Regions from separate parts of the Cytobacillus dafuensis genome, predicted to be linked through region 2. Evidence: predicted binding sites of a transcription regulator. Region 2 holds the regulator's gene; the other holds the start of a gene.
What was found. The regulator CtsR, encoded in region 2, represses protease genes until heat stress. The targets are predictions, from matches to a motif close to ATGGTCAATAAAGGTCAAACA.
Positions count from the first base shown of each region.

Region 1: FSZ17_RS08790 (ATP-dependent Clp protease ATP-binding subunit) is a predicted target of CtsR. The motif match lies at 2,393-2,413, and genes of this name have one in related genera.

Region 1 covers NZ_CP042593.1:1,864,686-1,875,055, forward strand. The annotation lists gene FSZ17_RS08785 (M3 family oligoendopeptidase) at 1-137, shown strand, start outside; gene FSZ17_RS08790 (ATP-dependent Clp protease ATP-binding subunit) at 186-2,333, opposite strand; gene FSZ17_RS08795 (YkvI family membrane protein) at 2,554-3,597, shown strand; gene FSZ17_RS08800 (DUF8580 domain-containing lipoprotein) at 3,640-4,326, opposite strand; gene FSZ17_RS08805 (CPBP family intramembrane glutamic endopeptidase) at 4,486-5,097, opposite strand; gene FSZ17_RS23685 (DUF6254 family protein) at 5,252-5,362, shown strand; gene FSZ17_RS08810 (YkvS family protein) at 5,573-5,761, opposite strand; gene FSZ17_RS08815 (hypothetical protein) at 5,953-6,147, shown strand; gene FSZ17_RS08820 (cbb3-type cytochrome c oxidase subunit I) at 6,300-6,674, shown strand; gene FSZ17_RS08825 (PilZ domain-containing protein) at 6,820-7,203, opposite strand; gene FSZ17_RS08830 (hypothetical protein) at 7,427-7,891, shown strand; gene FSZ17_RS08835 (NAD(P)-dependent oxidoreductase) at 8,151-9,029, shown strand; gene FSZ17_RS23345 (hypothetical protein) at 9,089-9,265, shown strand; gene FSZ17_RS08840 (hypothetical protein) at 9,325-9,528, opposite strand; gene FSZ17_RS08845 (RDD family protein) at 9,901-10,370, shown strand, end outside.
Region 2 covers NZ_CP042593.1:97,836-108,205, reverse strand. The annotation lists gene clpC (ATP-dependent protease ATP-binding subunit ClpC) at 69-2,522, opposite strand; gene FSZ17_RS00545 (protein-arginine kinase McsB) at 2,527-3,606, opposite strand; gene FSZ17_RS00540 (protein-arginine kinase activator protein McsA) at 3,609-4,154, opposite strand; gene FSZ17_RS00535 (CtsR family transcriptional regulator) at 4,183-4,644, opposite strand; rRNA gene rrf (5S ribosomal RNA) at 5,032-5,148, opposite strand; rRNA gene FSZ17_RS00525 (23S ribosomal RNA) at 5,214-8,148, opposite strand; rRNA gene FSZ17_RS00520 (16S ribosomal RNA) at 8,364-9,914, opposite strand; tRNA gene FSZ17_RS00515 (tRNA-Ala) at 10,084-10,159, opposite strand; tRNA gene FSZ17_RS00510 (tRNA-Pro) at 10,171-10,247, opposite strand; tRNA gene FSZ17_RS00505 (tRNA-Arg) at 10,319-10,370, opposite strand, start outside.

The DNA of each region.
Region 1 (10,370 bases), 1.8 Mb from region 2:
GTTTAGGAGGCAGCAAGGCATTTACAGGATTGGTTGCTAAAGCAAATTTAATTTCTCCATTTGAGGATGGCTGTGTTGAGTCAGTTGTAGGAGAAATTGAAAGCTGGCTAAACGCCGTTAATGATAAGAGCTTGTAATTAATTTATATGGAAGGACCGGTTCATTTCCGGTCCTTTTTTGTTCCACTATTTACTTTTCATACTAATTATAATTTCCTCATTTTCTAATCTTGCCTGTAGTTCAGGATTATCTGAATGATCGATAATGAAATCTGCTAGCTTATCTTCAAGCTGATCTTGAATGACTCTTCTTAAAGGTCGAGCTCCAAACGCTGGATGATATCCGATTTCTGCAAGTTTTTCTTTTACTTGGTCAGAAATGGTAAGATTCATATTTTGCCCTGATAGATTTTCTTGCAGGTCATTAAGCATAATCTCGACAATCTCAAGTAAATGTCCTTTTTCAAGGGATTTAAACTCAATTATACTATCAAAACGGTTTAAAAACTCTGGTTTAAAGAAAGAACCAAGTGAATCTAAAATGCTTGCTTCCTTCAACACATCATTTGTTTCAAAACCAACGTGAATTTTATTATTCTGAACACCTGCATTACTTGTCATAATAATGACTGTATCATTAAAGCTAATTGTTCGGCCTTGGCTATCAGTCAAGCGCCCATCCTCTAAGATTTGTAGAAATATATGCAGAACATCAGGGTGTGCCTTTTCAATTTCATCAAGCAAAATAATGCTATATGGGTTACGGCGCACCTTTTCAGTTAATTGACCTGCTTCTTCGTGGCCAACATACCCAGGAGGAGAGCCGATGATTTTTGAGACACTGTGCTTTTCCATATATTCACTCATATCAAGACGAATCATTGCTTCTTTTGAGCCAAATAATTCTTGCGCAAGGGTTTTTGATAATTCGGTTTTACCAACACCAGTTGGTCCAACGAATAGAAATGAACCAATTGGACGACTTTTCGCCTTAAGTCCAGCTCTGCTTCTGCGAATGGCCTTAGCGATCTTTTCTACAGCCTCATCTTGTCCAATAACCTTTTGAGATAGGTTTGCCTCAAGATTCTTTAGTTTTACCTGCTCATTTTCAATGAGCTTGCCGACTGGGATTCCAGTTTTCTTCTCAATTATTTCTTGAATATGATGGACTTCGACGATAGGGCGTGAAGAGAGATTATTCGTGTTAAGTGCTTTTTCTAGCTTAATTTCTTCTTCACGAAGCTTTGCTGCTGCTTCATAATTTTCCGCTTTTAATACTTTTTCTTTTTGTTTGCTAATTTCCTCTAAGCGGCTATTAATCTGCTCGAAAGGTGTATAGTCTGATTTTAAATTCATTTTAGATCCCGCTTCATCCATTAAATCAATTGCTTTATCTGGGAGATAGCGATCATGGATATAACGGCTTGATAATTGAACACATGCTTTAATTGCTTCTTCCGAAATAGAAACCTCATGATAGTCTTCATATTTAGACTTTAGGCCTCTAAGAATTTCAAAAGCTTCATCTTCTGTTGGCTCTTGTACATAAACAGGCTGAAAGCGGCGTTCAAGTGCTGGATCTTTTTCAATTTGACGGTATTCCTTTAAAGTTGTTGCACCAACTAATTGCAGTTCACCTCTAGCTAATGCTGGTTTTAGAATATTACCTGCGTCCATTGATCCTTCTGCTGAACCAGCACCAACAAGAAGGTGAATTTCATCAATAAATAGAATAATGTTTTTTCTTTCTTGTAATTCACTTATTAATTGTTTCATTCTTTCTTCAAATTGGCCTCTTATTCCAGTGTTTGCTACTAGCGAAGCAACATCTAACAAGTAAACATCTTTATTGAGAAGCTTTTTCGGTACTTTCCCCTCTGAAATCATCGTAGCAAGTCCTTCGGCTATTGCTGTTTTACCTACGCCAGGTTCACCAATTAATACAGGGTTATTTTTATTTCTTCGATTTAAAATTTCAATGACACGGTATACCTCCTCATCTCTTCCTATAACAGGATCAATGAGTCCAGCACTTGCTAATTGAGTTAGATTTCTGCCGAATTGATCTATAAATCCACCAGATTTTTTATGTTCAGTATTTTGTGTAAATGATTGTTTTTGAAAAGGTTGCTTACTTGATTCAACATGTTTGAATAATTCATCAAATGGAAATTGATTAATATCTGTTAATCCTTTTGAACCAAAGGAGGAACCAATTTTTGCTTTTTCATGTTGATAACAGCTTTGACAAAGGATAAGGTTTTTTTCATTTCCGTTTATATTTACTTTCAATTGTACATTAGCTTCTTTTTGTTGACATTTTTGACAAAGCATATTACTACCTCCTGTACTTTACTTTGACTTTGACTATATTTGACCTTTGAATTCATTATACTTTGACCTTTTTTGACTTTCAAGTGTTTTGTTTAAAATATTATAGGAAAATTTAGGTTTATCCCTATCCTTATAAAATTAGCCATATTACATGACTTCATAAATAGCTCGTCTTAGATTAGAAATTGATTCATATATTGAAAGGGAAGGAGGAGATCAAGTGAAAACAAACTGGGGGGCAGCCTTTCAAATTGCTGCAGTATATGTAGGAACAGTAGTTGGGGCTGGATTTGCAACCGGTCGTGAAATAGTTGAGTTTTTCTCTCGCTTTGGATTTATTGGATTCATTTCAATATTAATGAGCGGTTACATATTTATTTTTCTTGGTTCAAAATTAATGAGGATTGCAGCTCGAATTCAAGCAACATCTTATCAAGAACTGAATGAATACTTATTTGGAAGGCTCTTTGGTTCAGTTATCAATCTATTAATGCTCTTGATGCTGCTTGGAGTATGTGCTGTGATGCTTTCCGGGGCAGGAGCAGTATTTGAAGAACAAATTGGATTATCAAAATACACTGGAATATTTTTTACAATCGGCCTCTCCATTTTAGTTATGATATTAGGGACAAAAGGTATTTTTGCAGTCAATACATTTGTTGTCCCGATGATGATTGCTTTTAGTATTCTTCTAATGATTATTTCTATTTCACTCCCTAACTTTGCAGATCAAGTGTTGTTTATTCCATTTGCTGAAGACGGATGGAAGGCAGTTGTGGCACCATTTTCATATGCTGCTATGAATTTAAGCTTAGCTCAGGCTGTTTTAGTTCCAATAGCAACTGAAATTAAGGATGATCAAACAATTAGGTGGGGAGGAATTTTGGGAGGGGGAGCTTTAACAATTATTCTTATTTCAAGCCATTTTACGTTAGTAATGCTCCCTAATCTTGAATCTTATCAAATTCCTATGGCAGTAATTATGAGAACGGTTGCTTCTTCATTTTTTTGGATATATGTGTTCGTTATATATGGTGAAATTTTCACATCTGTGATTGGAAATGTATTCGGAATTGAACGACAAGTGAGGAAATATATCGCACTCCCAAGTATTATCACGGTTAGCTTCATTTTTGTTATTTGTTACTTCATTAGTTTAATAAATTATGGCACATTATTAGCTTACTTATACCCGATATTTGGATACTTAAGCATTGCTTTTATTGTATTACTATGGATGAAGCCTTTGGATGAGGGATACTAAAAAAGATCTGGCACCGGCCAGATCTTTTTTAGCTATAGTAATTTACTTTTCTTTCAAAATCGTTTTTCCCATTTGCAGGAATGCATCTTTATAATTTAAATCCTTTTTCGTAAAAATGGTTAATTTTATTGGCTGTTCCTTACTTTTGATTAAATATGCGGTTATTACATCTTCATCATTGCTAGCTTCCATAGCGATCGTGTCTTTAAAGAAATCATCACTTGGTGCTTCAATTGTTTGAACATCATCATTTACTGATTGTAGCTGTGTCTTTGTACCATCCTCTAATGTTTTCCAATCAGTATCAGCAGGGAGGAGTTCAATACGCATAAAGATATGATCATTTTCTGATAGATATAGGACATCTTTATTAGGTTCCTCAGCTGTTAATTCAAATCCTGGTAACACATACATGGAGTAAGGCATATTGTCGCTAGATTTTAGAAAAGCAGTTTCTTCTTTCATTTCATCATTTATTTTATATTGTAGATTTTGTTCAAGGATCCGATCGGTTCCTTTTTCCTCATTATTTTGTTCCGTGTTATTTGTTTCTTCTACACCTTGTCCATTGTCAGTTTCATGTTCATCGTGCTTTTGCGAATCTTGATTTTCATTCTGGGCAGTTTTGGATCCGTTTGTTTTGTCATTAGCATTTTCACTCGTTCCGCAGCCTGCAAGGATTAAACTAAGTAATCCAAAAATGAGCATCCATTTTGTCAATAATTTCATTTAGTTATTCCTCCCTTAGTTGCAATTAGCTTTGTAATTAATTTGACGAAATAAAAAAAATGGAGTTACATTATTATTCATACATTACCATTTCTCATTTTAACCTTCAACATATTATAAGAAATGATTAATAAATCCTATTTTAGTAAATGGTACCTATTAACTAAAGGGCAGGAAAACAAATAGGAGTAAATCAAAAATCAGATGAGACACGATGATTAGTGGCATGCTTTGTTTCCATGCATATAGCCATCCCCAGAAAAGGCCTGCAACGAATGCAGCAAAAGCAAGAATCCATTGAGACGAGTAAAAATGTACTGATGCATATAAAATCGACGAAAGAATGATTCCTGAAGGGATATTTATGTATTTTAAGATTCTTTTTTGAACAAACCCACGCCAAAAAATTTCTTCTCCAGGGATAATAATTAACATAAGGACAATGTAGTGCCAAAGTAAAGTTGGTGAAAGGCGCCCATATAATTTTGAAATGTTATTAATCAATGGGAGATTTAACAATTCAATTAGATTGTAACCAATCCAAAATACCCCAAATAGTATAAATCCTGAGAGAATCCCATACAAAATATAAGACATAAAAGAGGATCTATCCTCCAATTCTTCATTAAGTATGGAGTAACTAATTAAAATTAACATGGTAGCTGAAAAGATGTACCAAAAAACAGCCTTATCCTGAAAAGTGAAAAACATAAGTAAATGCGCGAGTAAAAGTCCGATTAACAAGCGAAAATCGGTTGTTAAATTTTTCAAGCGTATAAACTCCTTTCTAACAAACAATTCTATTCTAACAAAAGAGCTCTAGAATTGTAACGAAAAGATTTCCTTACCAATTACTTTCCTGTTGTTTTGAAATAAAATGTACAAAATTGATTATCCTAAGTTTTGAAAAGAAAGGAGGGATATTGTGACAAAATCAAAACGAGAAAAAGAGCGTGCATGGTCGGTAAGAAAGCAGGATCAGAACCCACATGGAAAAGTAAAATCATTAAAAGAGCTTTCTCAAGAAAAAGAATAATTTATCGCAGATTAACGGGCAGTAAGACCCCCACTTCAAGTTTGCGACAGGATTAAAGAAACCTAAGTGGGGGATGAAAGAAAACCAACCCCCACTGATGGAAGTTTCACTTTATTGGAATTACATGTAATGTTTAAAAAATGAATAATAACATATAAAAAGCAGCGATATGCTGCTTTTTATATGTTATTATTTCTGTTTAGGGTATTTTTACAATACTGATTCTTTAATAACTTTATAGTTTTTATGATTAACAACGGTCCTTTGTTCTAAATCTAGATCACGATAATTACCCATATAGGATAGATCGACGATAACAGAGTTTTCGTTTACTTTTTCGACAATACCTTTTAATCCATCGCGAAATTCAATTACATTTCCTACTTCTGCCCTTTTCAAATATCTCGCTCCTTTTTTATAAAGATTAAATTAAAAGATTACTAACAGTTTGCACTAAATTTTATATTTCGTAAAGAAATATGTTATTATTTCACGAATTTGCCTATATTTATCAACTTTATGGCAACTTGAGCAATATTCATTTAAACTAATCATTATGAATAAAAATATTTTAGTGTAGGAGTATGAAGATGGAAGAAGAGCATTTCCAAGAGATTCTTGAAAAGTTAAAAAGTGGTGAATTGACGGAATACTACGTAACAAAGTCAGATTTTCTTCAAATTCGCAGTGTGATCGTTAAGAGGGATGATTTCAGGCATTTTCGGGGTATTGCACAGCGTGGAGGGGATATTATTTACCAATATTTAGAGAATCCCAGAAGTTAATATTTGCCTTATAGAAAGACACTTGAGAATGCCTCAAGTGTCTTTTCTTCATAAAAATAATTTATGAAATTGAAAAAGCCCTATATTCTAAAAGAGGTTTTATGCACATATTCTTTAACAACATTATGACATTTAGAGAGGAGGGATTAAAGGTGGGAATCAGACTAATAAAAATTTCATCCATTTATTTTGCAATAGGGATTTTACTGGGGTATTATATGTCAAGTTCTCATTCCTATATCTTAACACCAGTGCATGTTCACATTAATCTACTTGGATGGACTTCATTAACATTAGCAGGGATACTTTATCATTTATTTCCGAATCTTGCAGCTTCAAAACTAGGGAAATGGCATTTCTGGCTTCATAATATTGGCTTGCCAATCATGATGTTATCTTTAGCCATTTTAATCACGACAGAGAATGGTGTAATGCAAAAAGGAACAGCCATTGGCGCTACTATAACTAGTATCAGTATTTTAATTTTTGTTTATAATATATTGAAAAATCTTAAACCAAATAAATAATCGATTCTGAAGAAACGGGGTTGTCCCAAAAGGTGTCTGGCATCCACATCATACAATTTATCTAGAATCTCGCTCGCTTATTGATACTAGATATTGTTCGTGGTGCCTGACATCTTTGCTTTTGGGACAACCCTTTATTTCTATCCTATTTCCGATTCTTTTGCTCGTCGTATACCCTTTTAGAGTACTCTTTTAATGCATGAATAATTTCCTGCTTCGTATACTCATCTTTAATTCCATTAAAGCCGTAGGCAAAAAAAGAACCCTCCGTTTTTTTCCAAGCTGGAACTCCTAATAGTCGAATGTTTCTGCCTTCAATGATAAATGTAACCTCTAGAAAATATTTATTATCATCTATAGATAGATTTAATGGAGTTTTGAATTTTAGACCATTGGGACTAACATCCATAATTTCAATCGAATCGCTAAAAAAATTTTCCCTTTGACCATTTATACTAATTATTTTTAGGGAACCATTAAGCGGTTCCCGAAATTGGAAGCGAAATGCCTCTTCACGTTTATATCTCATTTCTATACTCTCCAATAAATAGAATTAGATTTATTTGCTTGTTTATCTGAATTTTATGAATTTAGATTTTATATGGAAAATTCAACTATATATTTATTATAATGTAAAAACTATTAAATTCAATTCATATAGGTGCAGATAAGACAAATTAAGTTTCTATTTAGTTTTCAATTGTTTATAAATATTAGAAAAAGGCAATGGTAGGAAAAAGGAGGAAACTACAATGCATCGTAGAAGGACTAATGTAATATACTGTATCCTATTTTCACTATCATTAACTGGATGTATACAAGTTAGCAAAAATCATTCAATTGTAGATAGATATGCTGATGCCCTGCTGACGAAAAACAATGAGCTTCAATTTAGGTTTAAAATTAATGACAAAATTTTAAGTGGAGAGGAAATGTACAAAGTTAAAGTGTCTATACATAACGTGAAGCTTGCTTCTGCACTAGGGACAAATGAAATTATTTACGGCGCCAATGCTAATTTTGAAGGAGAATATATTGAAGTAAATAGTGATAAAGAAAATTTCATCTATATGGAGCCAATTCCATTGTTGAAGGATTTGCATGTGTTTGAAATTAAAGACATGATTATAAATGAGGAAGCTGTATCTGTTGAAGTTTTTAATGATAATGAAGTAATTGCAAAGACGTTTTTAACAAATTTTTCTACACAGTTTTAACAAACCAATCAATGTGAGCTAGTTTCTCATAGAAAAACTAATGCATTTACCGTAAAACTTGGTGAAAGCTACGTTTTTCTATTTATTTTGCTGCCATGACGAGCATCACCATTAAAGAAGAATTGAGTATTACAGAATAATGAATACAAAAATATAAATAAGAGTGCTAGAATTAAAGATATTATTCAGACTTCTTTGCATTATGAGAAAGAATTATTTTTTAGGTAGGTAATATTATTTTTGAGAGGGGATTTTGGAGTTGCAATTACTTGAAAATACGGTCATTGGTTTTATTGGTACGGGAGTGATGGGGAATAGTATGGCCGGACATCTCCTTCATGCTGGGTATCCATTAGTTATCTATTCTCGAACAAGAACAAAAGCGGAAGATTTAATTGCCAAAGGAGCAGAGTGGACGAATTCTCCAAAGGAAATTGCCGAAAAGGCAAATGTTATTATTACAATGGTAGGTTATCCTGCTGATGTTGAAGAGGTCTATTTAGGCGAGAATGGGGTCATTACAAATGGTAGAAAAAATACTTATGTCATTGATATGACTACGTCAACTCCAACTCTTGCAAAAAAAATTCACGAGGAAGCAAGAAAAAAAGAAATGTTTGCTCTAGATGCTCCAGTTTCAGGTGGGGATATTGGAGCAAGAGAGGCGAAGCTCTCTATCATGGTTGGGGGAGATGAAGCATGCTTCAAAGAAATGTTGCCAATATTAGGTCTACTTGGAACGAATATTGTTTATCAGGGTAAACCAGGGTCTGGTCAGCACACAAAAATGTGTAATCAAATTGCAATCGCCAGTAATATGATTGGTGTTTGCGAGGCGATTGTATATGCTGAAAAAGCTGGACTAAACGCAGAAACTGTACTCAAGAGTATTTCATCAGGTGCTGCTGGCAGTTGGTCTTTATCCAATTTGGCACCAAGGATGATAAACGATAATTTTGAGCCTGGATTTTACATAAAGCATTTTATTAAAGATATGAATATTGCCCTGCAAGAGGCGAAAGATATGGGGATGGAAACTCCGGGGTTAGCTCTTGCCCAAAAAATGTATACAGACCTTGCTGAAACAGGCGAAGAAAATAGCGGTACACAAGCGCTATATAAATATTGGGAAAAATAACGAATAACGCAGCCCCCATAAAACAATAATAATGATGAATGATTAAAGGGGGTATACAAATGGCAAAGAGAACGAAAAAAAATGATGCAGAACAAAAGAATAAAAAAGGGTTTGATTCGGCCGTACTGGATTCAGAATTTGCTCATGAGTTCGGAAGTGCCGACACGAATAAGATTCATAAAGATAAAGCGAAAAAAGAAAAATCTGGAAAGAACATTGGGGAATATAAAGGATAGAAAAAAGGTGAGCTAAAATGCTCACCTTTTAATAAATTAGATAATCTATTTATTATAATTTAATATCCATAATCCCAGTCAACTTCCTCTTCATGCCAGAAAACAGGAGAAACGGATCCAAAGTTAATTACTTTATTTTCAATCTTACAGTTACAATGGCTACATCCACACTGAGCTTTAATCTCTTCGAAAACAGAATATTCCACATTTTCAATTACGGTTACTTTTTGATTTTCCTGGTAAAGGATTGCTGTGCCCTTCATCGGTTAATCGCACCTCTTTAAATTATTTTGAAACCCATCGTAAATTGTTTTCCGTTTACAGCTTAATTGTATTCAGTATTTATAAGTCTGTCTACATTTTGTGAAAACGTTCACAAAAAGATCATTTTTAAATTGGATTATTTATTTCGCATTTACTAGGAAATTAAGTATAAAAATGATAATTTGTCAATCCTGGAAATTTACCTTATTTTTTCATAAAATCCAATAAAATAGTATTATAGTAATGTTAAATATTCAAAATTATTAAGTATAATAGTAGAAGTGTTTATAGTAAAAAGATCGTATATTTATTACTCTTTTTACCGCTTTTATTATATTTTTATTACTTTTTTACACTTTGGAGGTATTACAGTGGAAACAATTTTAGAGAAAAACTCCTATGGCGAAGGGGACTATGAAGAAAAAAAGGAATACGGTGGATTCTGGCTTCGCTTTGCAGCATATTTAATTGATTCTATTATACTTGGAATTCCATTAGGGATCATTACGTTGCTCATTTTTACTCTCTTTTTTGGGGCATTTGGTGCTTTTGAGTTAATTCTAGCAGATCCTTATGCAGATATATCTGAAGAGCAAGCTTTAGCATTACTTGGATCATATTTGGGGGCATTTGCAATAGCATTTTTAATTAATATGGCAGGAGTTATTGCTTATTATGCAGGACTGCATTCATCAAAATGGCAGGCGACTGTTGGAAAAAAACTTTTGGGTTTAAAAGTTACGGATTTAAACGGCAATCGTATTTCTTTCTGGAGAGCATTAGGAAGATATTTATCATTAGCTTTTTTATCAGGAATCTTACTGATCGGTTTTATAATTGC
Region 2 (10,370 bases):
ATTACAAAGAAGGCACACGTTTCTTCACGTGTACCCCCTTGCATCGTACTTGAGCATCCTTGATTTGATTATGATTTCTGCAAAGTCGCTGCCGCTTTCCCTTTTGCTGTTTCGACAACAAACTCTCCATCACGAACATCAACGACAACCTTTTGGCCATTTAAAACGGTTCCTTTTAACAATTCTTCAGATAAACGGTCCTCAATATGCTTTTGAATAGCTCTGCGAATTGGTCTAGCACCGTATTCAGGATCATAGCCTTCAACTGCAATTTTTTCCTTCGCCGCTTCTGTCAACTCAAGGTTAATATCTTGTTCTTTTAATCGTTTTGTTAATTGATCAGACATTAGCGTCACAATTTCCGCAAGATGCTTCTTCTCTAATGCATGGAAAACGATAATTTCATCAATACGGTTAAGGAATTCAGGACGGAATGATTTTTTCAGCTCCTCCATTACCTTTCCTTTCATATCCTTATAATCCTGTTCTCCATCCTGGATGTTAAAACCAACGTATTTATTTCGTTTTAAGGCTTCTGCCCCTACGTTGGATGTCATGATTAAAACAGTGTTGCGAAAATCTACCGTTCTTCCCTTTGAATCCGTTAAGCGTCCATCTTCTAGCACTTGTAAAAGAATGTTAAAGACATCTGGATGCGCTTTTTCGATTTCGTCTAAAAGGACGACAGAATAAGGCTTTCTGCGCACCTTTTCCGTTAGTTGTCCGCCTTCTTCATACCCAACATAGCCTGGAGGTGAGCCTACTAGTCTTGATGTTGAATGCTTCTCCATATACTCGGACATATCAATTCGAATCATGGCATCCTCATCACCGAACATCGCTTCAGCTAATGCACGGGCAAGCTCTGTTTTTCCTACTCCTGTTGGACCAAGGAAGACAAATGATCCGATTGGCCGTTTTGGATCCTTTAATCCCGCGCGAGCACGGCGAACTGCTTTCGAAATCGCCTTAACTGCTTCTTCCTGCCCAATGACTCTTGAGTGCAAGATTTCTTCTAAGTTTAGAAGCTTTTGCGTTTCAGTTTGAGCTAATTTTGAAACTGGAATTCCAGTCCAGCTTGATACAACACTTGCAATATCATCAACGGTTACTTCACTGTTTTCTTTTCCTTGCTTTTCTTTCCATGTTTTCTTTGTCTCTTCCAGCTGTTCACGAAGCCGCTGTTCCGTATCTCTTAAAGAGGCAGCTTTTTCGAACTCTTGGCTTTGTACCGCAGCATCTTTTTCTTTTCGTACATCTTCTAGCTTTAATTCTAATTCCTTCAAATTTGGAGGTGTTGTATATGAACGAAGTCTTACTTTAGATCCTGCCTCATCAATTAAATCAATTGCTTTATCTGGAAGAAAACGATCAGAAATATAACGATCAGACAATTTTACAGCTGCATCAATCGCTTCGTCTGTAATCGTTACACGGTGATGTGCCTCATAGCGATCACGAAGCCCTTGCAATATTTGTACAGACTCTTCGGCTGTTGGCTCATCGACTGTAATCGGTTGAAAACGTCTTTCTAATGCTGCATCTTTTTCAATATATTTTCGATATTCATCAAGAGTCGTAGCCCCAATGCACTGCAGTTCTCCACGGGCAAGGGAAGGTTTTAAAATATTTGAAGCATCAATCGCGCCTTCAGCTCCACCAGCCCCAATTAAAGTATGAAGCTCATCAATGAATAAAATGATGTTTCCTGCTTGCCTAATTTCATCCATTACTTTCTTTAGGCGGTCCTCAAATTCTCCACGATATTTGGTTCCAGCTACAACCGTTCCCATATCAAGAGTCATTACTCTTTTATCACGGAGAGTCTCAGGAACTTCATTATTAATAATTTGCTGGGCTAATCCTTCTGCTATCGCCGTCTTACCAACCCCGGGCTCCCCAATTAATACGGGATTATTCTTTGTTCGGCGACTTAAAACTTCAATAACACGCTGAATTTCCTTACTTCTCCCGATAACAGGGTCAAGACTTCCTTCCCGAGCAATCGCCGTTAAGTCTCTTGCCAATCCATCTAACGTAGGCGTATTCGCATTTGCAGAGGAACCTCCCTGATGACCGCCTGATTCATTGCTTCCTAATAGCTGTAAAACTTGTTGACGAGCTTTATTTAGGCTAACCCCTAAATTATTAAGTACCCTAGCAGCAACACCCTCTCCTTCGCGAATGAGACCGAGAAGAATATGCTCTGTTCCCACATAAGAATGACCTAACTTTCGCGCTTCATCCATCGACAGTTCGATTACTTTTTTGGCTCTAGGGGTGTAATGAATTGTCTGTGATGCATCCTGTCCCTTACCAATTAGGTTTTCTACTTCCTTTTGTATTTTCTCTGAACCTAGACCCAGTGCATATAAAGCCTTTGCTGCAATTCCTTCTCCTTCACGTACAAGGCCAAGCAAAATATGCTCTGTTCCAATATTATTATGACCTAGACGAATAGCCTCTTCCTGGGCTAAAGCTAATACCTTTTGCGCTCTCTCAGTAAATCGACCGAACATCATGTTCTCATCCTCCAATCTCTTCGTTTTCCATTTTTATTCTTTCTCTTATTAATGACGCTCGCCGAATATCCCGTTCATGAGGTCTTAGTGGTCCCCCTGCATACTGTTGTAAAAATCCAGGCTGCGTCAGGATCATTAATTCATTTAAAATATTCTTGGAAATGTTTTTTAGATACTGCATATCAATCCCAAGCCGAACATCTGATAAACATCTAGCTGCTTCTTTCGATTCAATAATTCGGCAGTTTGATAATATCCCATAAGAGCGGAAGACTCTGTCTTCTAATTGTATGTTAGAAGTTTTAGCTAATGCTTCCCGGGCTGATCTTTCCTGAGAAATAAGTTGACTTACAACACTCTTTAGATCCTCTACAATATCCTTTTCTGACTTTCCAAGAGTGATTTGATTTGATACTTGAAAGATGTTTCCTAATGCTTCGCTGCCTTCACCATAAATTCCTCTAACAACTAAGCCAAGTTGATTAATAGCTGGAATGATCCGGTTCATTTGTTGAGTTAAAACAAGGCCTGGTAAATGTACCATTACAGAAGCCCTTAACCCTGTACCAACATTTGTCGGACAGCTTGTTAGGTAGCCAACCTTTTCATCAAAGGCATAGTCAATTTCTACTTCAAGCCAATCATCAATTTCATTTGCGATATTTAAAGCCTCAGACAATTGGAAGCCTGGAAATAAACACTGGATTCTAATATGGTCCTCTTCATTAATCATAATGCTTAATTCTTCATTTTCGGAAAGAACGCAAGCACCATGTGAGGAATTCTCTGCAAGATGCGGACTGATTAAATGCTTTTCCATTAGAACCCTTTTTTGGAGAGGCTGAAGCTCATCCATCAGTAATAACTCTAAATTTCCAAGCGTAGAAAATGATTTTTCCTCTACCTTTTTCTTTATCATATGAATGACTGACTTGGCTTCGTCATTCGTAAATAGTGTAGGAAACTTGTATTGTTTTATATTCCGGGCTAACCGAATTCTTGAACTTAATATTATATCTGAATCAGGGCCCTCAGCACTCATCCAGGAGCTGACAGCTTGATTAATGAAGCGTTCTAGCGACAAGCTTACTCTCCCCCCTCAACCTTCGCATTTAATTTGCTTTCAAGTAAGCGAATTTCGTCTCTAATTTCTGCAGCTCTTTCAAATTCCTCTTTCACGATGGACTCTTTAAGCTTTTGCTTCAATTCCTCAATATTTTTTCTTAAGTGGATACTTCCGCCAATCCTAGCTGGTATTTTTCCATTATGGACTGAATTCCCACTATGCAGTCTTTTTAAAATTGGTTTAAGCTGTTCTTCAAATGCTTGGTAACAATGAGCACAGCCAAATCTTCCTACCTTAATGAATTGTTGGAAGGTCATTGAGCATTGATCACATTGTAAAATTTCTTCCTGCTGGAATGGATCTTGCTCCGTCTTTTGAAAGGTGGGTTCAATATTCAGCAATCCCGCTAACAAATTATTAATTGAAAAACCCGGTGCACCGAGCATGAACATATCGCCTTTTTCTTGGGCACATTTATCACATAAATGATATTCTGCCTTCTCTCCATTCAATATTTTCGTAAAATGAAGCGCTGCCGGCCTTTGATTACATTCTTGGCAAATCATGTTTTCATCCTCTCCAGCTTCCGTTTTTCTATTTATATTTTAAAGTCGTTAACATGGCCTTTAACATTCTTGCACGCAGCTCATCTCTATATGGAAGATCAATATATAGGACCGAACGATCGATAACGCTTAGCATTATTTTCGCTTCCCTTTTTGTAATGATCTCCTCTTCGACAAGTCTTATAATTACATCCTCTGCACTACTCTGAGCTATGCGACTTTGTATTAAAGTTAATAATTGATCAATTAAATGAGCGTGGTCATATGATTGCACTTTCATAATTCTTATATATCCGCCGCCACCACGTTTACTTTCTACAACATACCCTTTTTCTATTGTAAATCTTGTATTAATTACGTAGTTTATCTGGGACGGGACACATTGAAATTTATCTGCAATTTCACTCCTTTTAATTTCAACAATTTCTCGCTCACTCATTTCTAAAACTCTTTTCAAATAATCTTCTATAATATCTGAGATATTTCTCAATATTCCTCCCCCTCAATCTGACTTTGACTATATTTGACTTAAATTATACATAACTACGCTTTCTCGTGCAATGAACAGGTACTAATAATTTTTCCATATTTTTTTATTCCCAAACATGTGAATTAATTTTTACGTTGTCCGAGTTCACAAATAAACAAAAAAGAGTATCCAGTGGATACTCTTTTAATTTACCTAGCGACGTCCTACTCTAGCAAGGGGACAGCCCCTAAATACCATGGCGTAGAATCTTAACTTCCGTGTTCAGCCTCGGCTTTGAATAAGCGGCGGGGGTTACTTTCTAAATTTCTTCTCATTTTTATACAAATTTTCAAATGTTCTTCGAACATAAATAAAAAAGAACAGCCTCATTTAGCTGTTCTTCATTTTGCTTGGCGACGTCCTACTCTCACAAGGGGACAGCCCCTAACTACCATTGGCGCTGAGAAGCTTAACTTCCGTGTTCGGGATGGGAACGGGTGTGACCTTCTCGCTATCGCCACCAAACTGTGAAATTGAGGTTTTGTTCCCTCAAAACTAGATAATGTTGAAGAAGAATTCGAGTAATCAATTTGGTTAAGTCCTCGACCGATTAGTATTTGTCAGCTCCACGTGTCACCACGCTTCCACCTCAAACCTATCAACCTGATCATCTTTCAGGGGTCTTACTAGCTTGACGCTATGGGAAATCTCATCTCGAGGGGGGCTTCATGCTTAGATGCTTTCAGCACTTATCCCTTCCGCACATAGCTACCCAGCGATGCTCTTGGCAGAACAACTGGTACACCAGCGGTGCGTCCATCCCGGTCCTCTCGTACTAAGGACAGCTCCTCTCAAATTTCCTGCGCCCACGACGGATAGGGACCGAACTGTCTCACGACGTTCTGAACCCAGCTCGCGTACCGCTTTAATGGGCGAACAGCCCAACCCTTGGGACCGACTACAGCCCCAGGATGCGATGAGCCGACATCGAGGTGCCAAACCTCCCCGTCGATGTGGACTCTTGGGGGAGATAAGCCTGTTATCCCCGGGGTAGCTTTTATCCGTTGAGCGATGGCCCTTCCATGCGGAACCACCGGATCACTAAGCCCGACTTTCGTCCCTGCTCGACTTGTAGGTCTCGCAGTCAAGCTCCCTTATGCCTTTACACTCTTCGAATGATTTCCAACCATTCTGAGGGAACCTTTGGGCGCCTCCGTTACTTTTTAGGAGGCGACCGCCCCAGTCAAACTGCCCACCTGACACTGTCTCCCACCCCGATCAGGGGTGCGGGTTAGAATTTCAATACAGCCAGGGTAGTATCCCACCGATGCCTCCACCGAAGCTAGCGCTCCGGCTTCCAAGGCTCCTACCTATCCTGTACAAGCTGTACCGAAATTCAATATCAGGCTACAGTAAAGCTCCACGGGGTCTTTCCGTCCTGTCGCGGGTAACCTGCATCTTCACAGGTACTATAATTTCACCGAGTCTCTCGTTGAGACAGTGCCCAGATCGTTACGCCTTTCGTGCGGGTCGGAACTTACCCGACAAGGAATTTCGCTACCTTAGGACCGTTATAGTTACGGCCGCCGTTTACTGGGGCTTCAATTCAGAGCTTCGCTTGCGCTAACCCCTCCTCTTAACCTTCCAGCACCGGGCAGGCGTCAGCCCCTATACTTCGCCTTACGGCTTCGCAGAGACCTGTGTTTTTGCTAAACAGTCGCCTGGGCCTATTCACTGCGGCTCATCCGGGCTATTCACCCAAATGAGCACCCCTTCTCCCGAAGTTACGGGGTGATTTTGCCGAGTTCCTTAACGAGAGTTCTCTCGCTCACCTTAGGATTCTCTCCTCGCCTACCTGTGTCGGTTTGCGGTACGGGCACCTTTTCCCTCGCTAGAGGCTTTTCTTGGCAGTGTGGATTCAGGAACTTCGGTACTTTATTTCCCTCGCCGTCACAGCTCAGCCTTTATGCAAGCGGGATTTGCCTCGCTTGCAGCCTAACTGCTTGGACGCGCTATTCCAGCAGCGCGCTTACCCTATCCTCCTGCGTCCCCCCATTGCTCAAACGGTAAAGAGGTGGTACAGGAATATCAACCTGTTGTCCATCGCCTACGCTTTTCAGCCTCGGCTTAGGTCCCGACTAACCCTGAGCGGACGAGCCTTCCTCAGGAAACCTTAGGCATTCGGTGGATGGGATTCTCACCCATCTTTCGCTACTCATACCGGCATTCTCACTTCTAAGCGCTCCACCAGTCCTTACGGTCTAGCTTCAACGCCCTTAGAACGCTCTCCTACCACTGACATCGTAGATGTCAATCCACAGCTTCGGTGATACGTTTAGCCCCGGTACATTTTCGGCGCAGAGTCACTCGACCAGTGAGCTATTACGCACTCTTTAAATGGTGGCTGCTTCTAAGCCAACATCCTGGTTGTCTAAGCAACTCCACATCCTTTTCCACTTAACGTATACTTTGGGACCTTAGCTGGTGGTCTGGGCTGTTTCCCTCTTGACTACGGATCTTATCACTCGCAGTCTGACTCCCATGGATAAGTCTTTGGCATTCGGAGTTTGTCTGAATTCGGTAACCCGATGAGGGCCCCTAGTCCAAACAGTGCTCTACCTCCAAGACTCTTACTACATGAGGCTAGCCCTAAAGCTATTTCGGAGAGAACCAGCTATCTCCAAGTTCGATTGGAATTTCTCCGCTACCCACACCTCATCCCCGCACTTTTCAACGTGCGTGGGTTCGGTCCTCCATCCAGTGTTACCTGGACTTCAACCTGGACATGGGTAGGTCACCTGGTTTCGGGTCTACGACCACATACTCATTCGCCCTATTCAGACTCGCTTTCGCTGCGGCTCCGTCTCTTCAACTTAACCTCGCATGTAATCGTAACTCGCCGGTTCATTCTACAAAAGGCACGCCATCACCCGTTAATGGGCTCTGACTACTTGTAGGCACACGGTTTCAGGATCTCTTTCACTCCCCTTCCGGGGTGCTTTTCACCTTTCCCTCACGGTACTGGTTCACTATCGGTCACTAGGGAGTATTTAGCCTTGGGAGATGGTCCTCCCTGCTTCCGACGGGATTTCACGTGTCCCGCCGTACTCAGGATCCACTCTGGAGGGAACGAAGTTTCAACTACAGGGCTTTTACCTTCTATGGCCGGCCTTTCCAGACCTGTTCATTTACCTCGTTCCTTTGTAACTCCGTGTAGAGTGTCCTACAACCCCAAGAGGCAAGCCTCTTGGTTTGGGCTAATCCCGTTTCGCTCGCCGCTACTCAGGGAATCGCGTTTGCTTTCTCTTCCTCCGGGTACTTAGATGTTTCAGTTCCCCGGGTCTGCCTTCAATACCCTATGTATTCAGGTAAAGATCCTATCCCATTACGGATAGGGGGTTCCCCCATTCGGAAATCTCCGGATCAAAGCTTACTTACAGCTCCCCGAAGCATATCGGTGTTAGTCCCGTCCTTCATCGGCTCCTAGTGCCTAGGCATTCACCGTGCGCCCTTTCTAACTTAACCTACTTCGGTCAACGATTAACGTTGTCCTCATGGTTTGTACTCTTACTCAATGAATAAATAAGAGAGAAAACTAAAATGGCGATTACTCGGTTATTCTTCTTCATTTCATTATCTAGTTTTCAAAGAACAAAAGTTTTGAGAGATTATTCTCTCAAAACTGAACGAACAAGAAACGTCTTATTTAAGAAGTATGAAATACTTCTATATATCCTTAGAAAGGAGGTGATCCAGCCGCACCTTCCGATACGGCTACCTTGTTACGACTTCACCCCAATCATCTGTCCCACCTTAGGCGGCTGGCTCCTTACGGTTACCCCACCGACTTCGGGTGTTACAAACTCTCGTGGTGTGACGGGCGGTGTGTACAAGGCCCGGGAACGTATTCACCGCGGCATGCTGATCCGCGATTACTAGCGATTCCGGCTTCATGCAGGCGAGTTGCAGCCTGCAATCCGAACTGAGAATGGTTTTATGGGATTCGCTTAACCTCGCGGTCTCGCAGCCCTTTGTACCATCCATTGTAGCACGTGTGTAGCCCAGGTCATAAGGGGCATGATGATTTGACGTCATCCCCACCTTCCTCCGGTTTGTCACCGGCAGTCACCTTAGAGTGCCCAACTGAATGCTGGCAACTAAGATCAAGGGTTGCGCTCGTTGCGGGACTTAACCCAACATCTCACGACACGAGCTGACGACAACCATGCACCACCTGTCACTCTGTCCCCCGAAGGGGAACGCCCTATCTCTAGGGTTGGCAGAGGATGTCAAGACCTGGTAAGGTTCTTCGCGTTGCTTCGAATTAAACCACATGCTCCACCGCTTGTGCGGGCCCCCGTCAATTCCTTTGAGTTTCAGCCTTGCGGCCGTACTCCCCAGGCGGAGTGCTTAATGCGTTAGCTGCAGCACTAAGGGGCGGAAACCCCCTAACACTTAGCACTCATCGTTTACGGCGTGGACTACCAGGGTATCTAATCCTGTTCGCTCCCCACGCTTTCGCGCCTCAGTGTCAGTTACAGACCAGAAAGTCGCCTTCGCCACTGGTGTTCCTCCACATCTCTACGCATTTCACCGCTACACGTGGAATTCCACTTTCCTCTTCTGCACTCAAGTTCCCCAGTTTCCAATGACCCTCCACGGTTGAGCCGTGGGCTTTCACATCAGACTTAAGGAACCACCTGCGCGCGCTTTACGCCCAATAATTCCGGACAACGCTTGCCACCTACGTATTACCGCGGCTGCTGGCACGTAGTTAGCCGTGGCTTTCTGGTTAGGTACCGTCAAGGTACCGCCCTATTCGAACGGTACTTGTTCTTCCCTAACAACAGAGTTTTACGATCCGAAAACCTTCATCACTCACGCGGCGTTGCTCCGTCAGACTTTCGTCCATTGCGGAAGATTCCCTACTGCTGCCTCCCGTAGGAGTCTGGGCCGTGTCTCAGTCCCAGTGTGGCCGATCACCCTCTCAGGTCGGCTACGCATCGTTGCCTTGGTGAGCCGTTACCTCACCAACTAGCTAATGCGCCGCGGGCCCATCTGTAAGTGATAGCCGAAGCCATCTTTCAGCTTTCCTACATGTGTAGAAAAGAATTATCCGGTATTAGCTCCGGTTTCCCGAAGTTATCCCAGTCTTACAGGCAGGTTGCCCACGTGTTACTCACCCGTCCGCCGCTAACTTGCGAGAGCAAGCTCTCACAAGTCCGCTCGACTTGCATGTATTAGGCACGCCGCCAGCGTTCGTCCTGAGCCAGGATCAAACTCTCCAATAAAGAGTAAGATTAGCTCTTAAAAATGTCTTATAAAAAGACTTAGAAAACGTTGACGTTTTTGTTCGTTCAGTTTTCAAAGAACAACTTCAAATGTTTTGTCGTTTTAGACGACTTTTTAATAATACCAGATTCACTAAGTTGAGTCAACAACTTTTTCAAAAACTTTTTATGGTGGAGCCTAGCGGGATCGAACCGCTGACCTCCTGCGTGCAAGGCAGGCGCTCTCCCAGCTGAGCTAAGGCCCCGTATTTTAAAATGGTCGGGAAGACAGGATTCGAACCTGCGACCCCTTGGTCCCAAACCAAGTGCTCTACCAAGCTGAGCTACTTCCCGTATTGTTAAAAGCCAACTATGAAGTACAGCATAAAATTATTTATTCAGGGTCTAATTTCTGAATATTATTATGGCGCGCCCGAAAGGAGTCGAACCCATAACCTTCTGATCCGTAGTCAGACG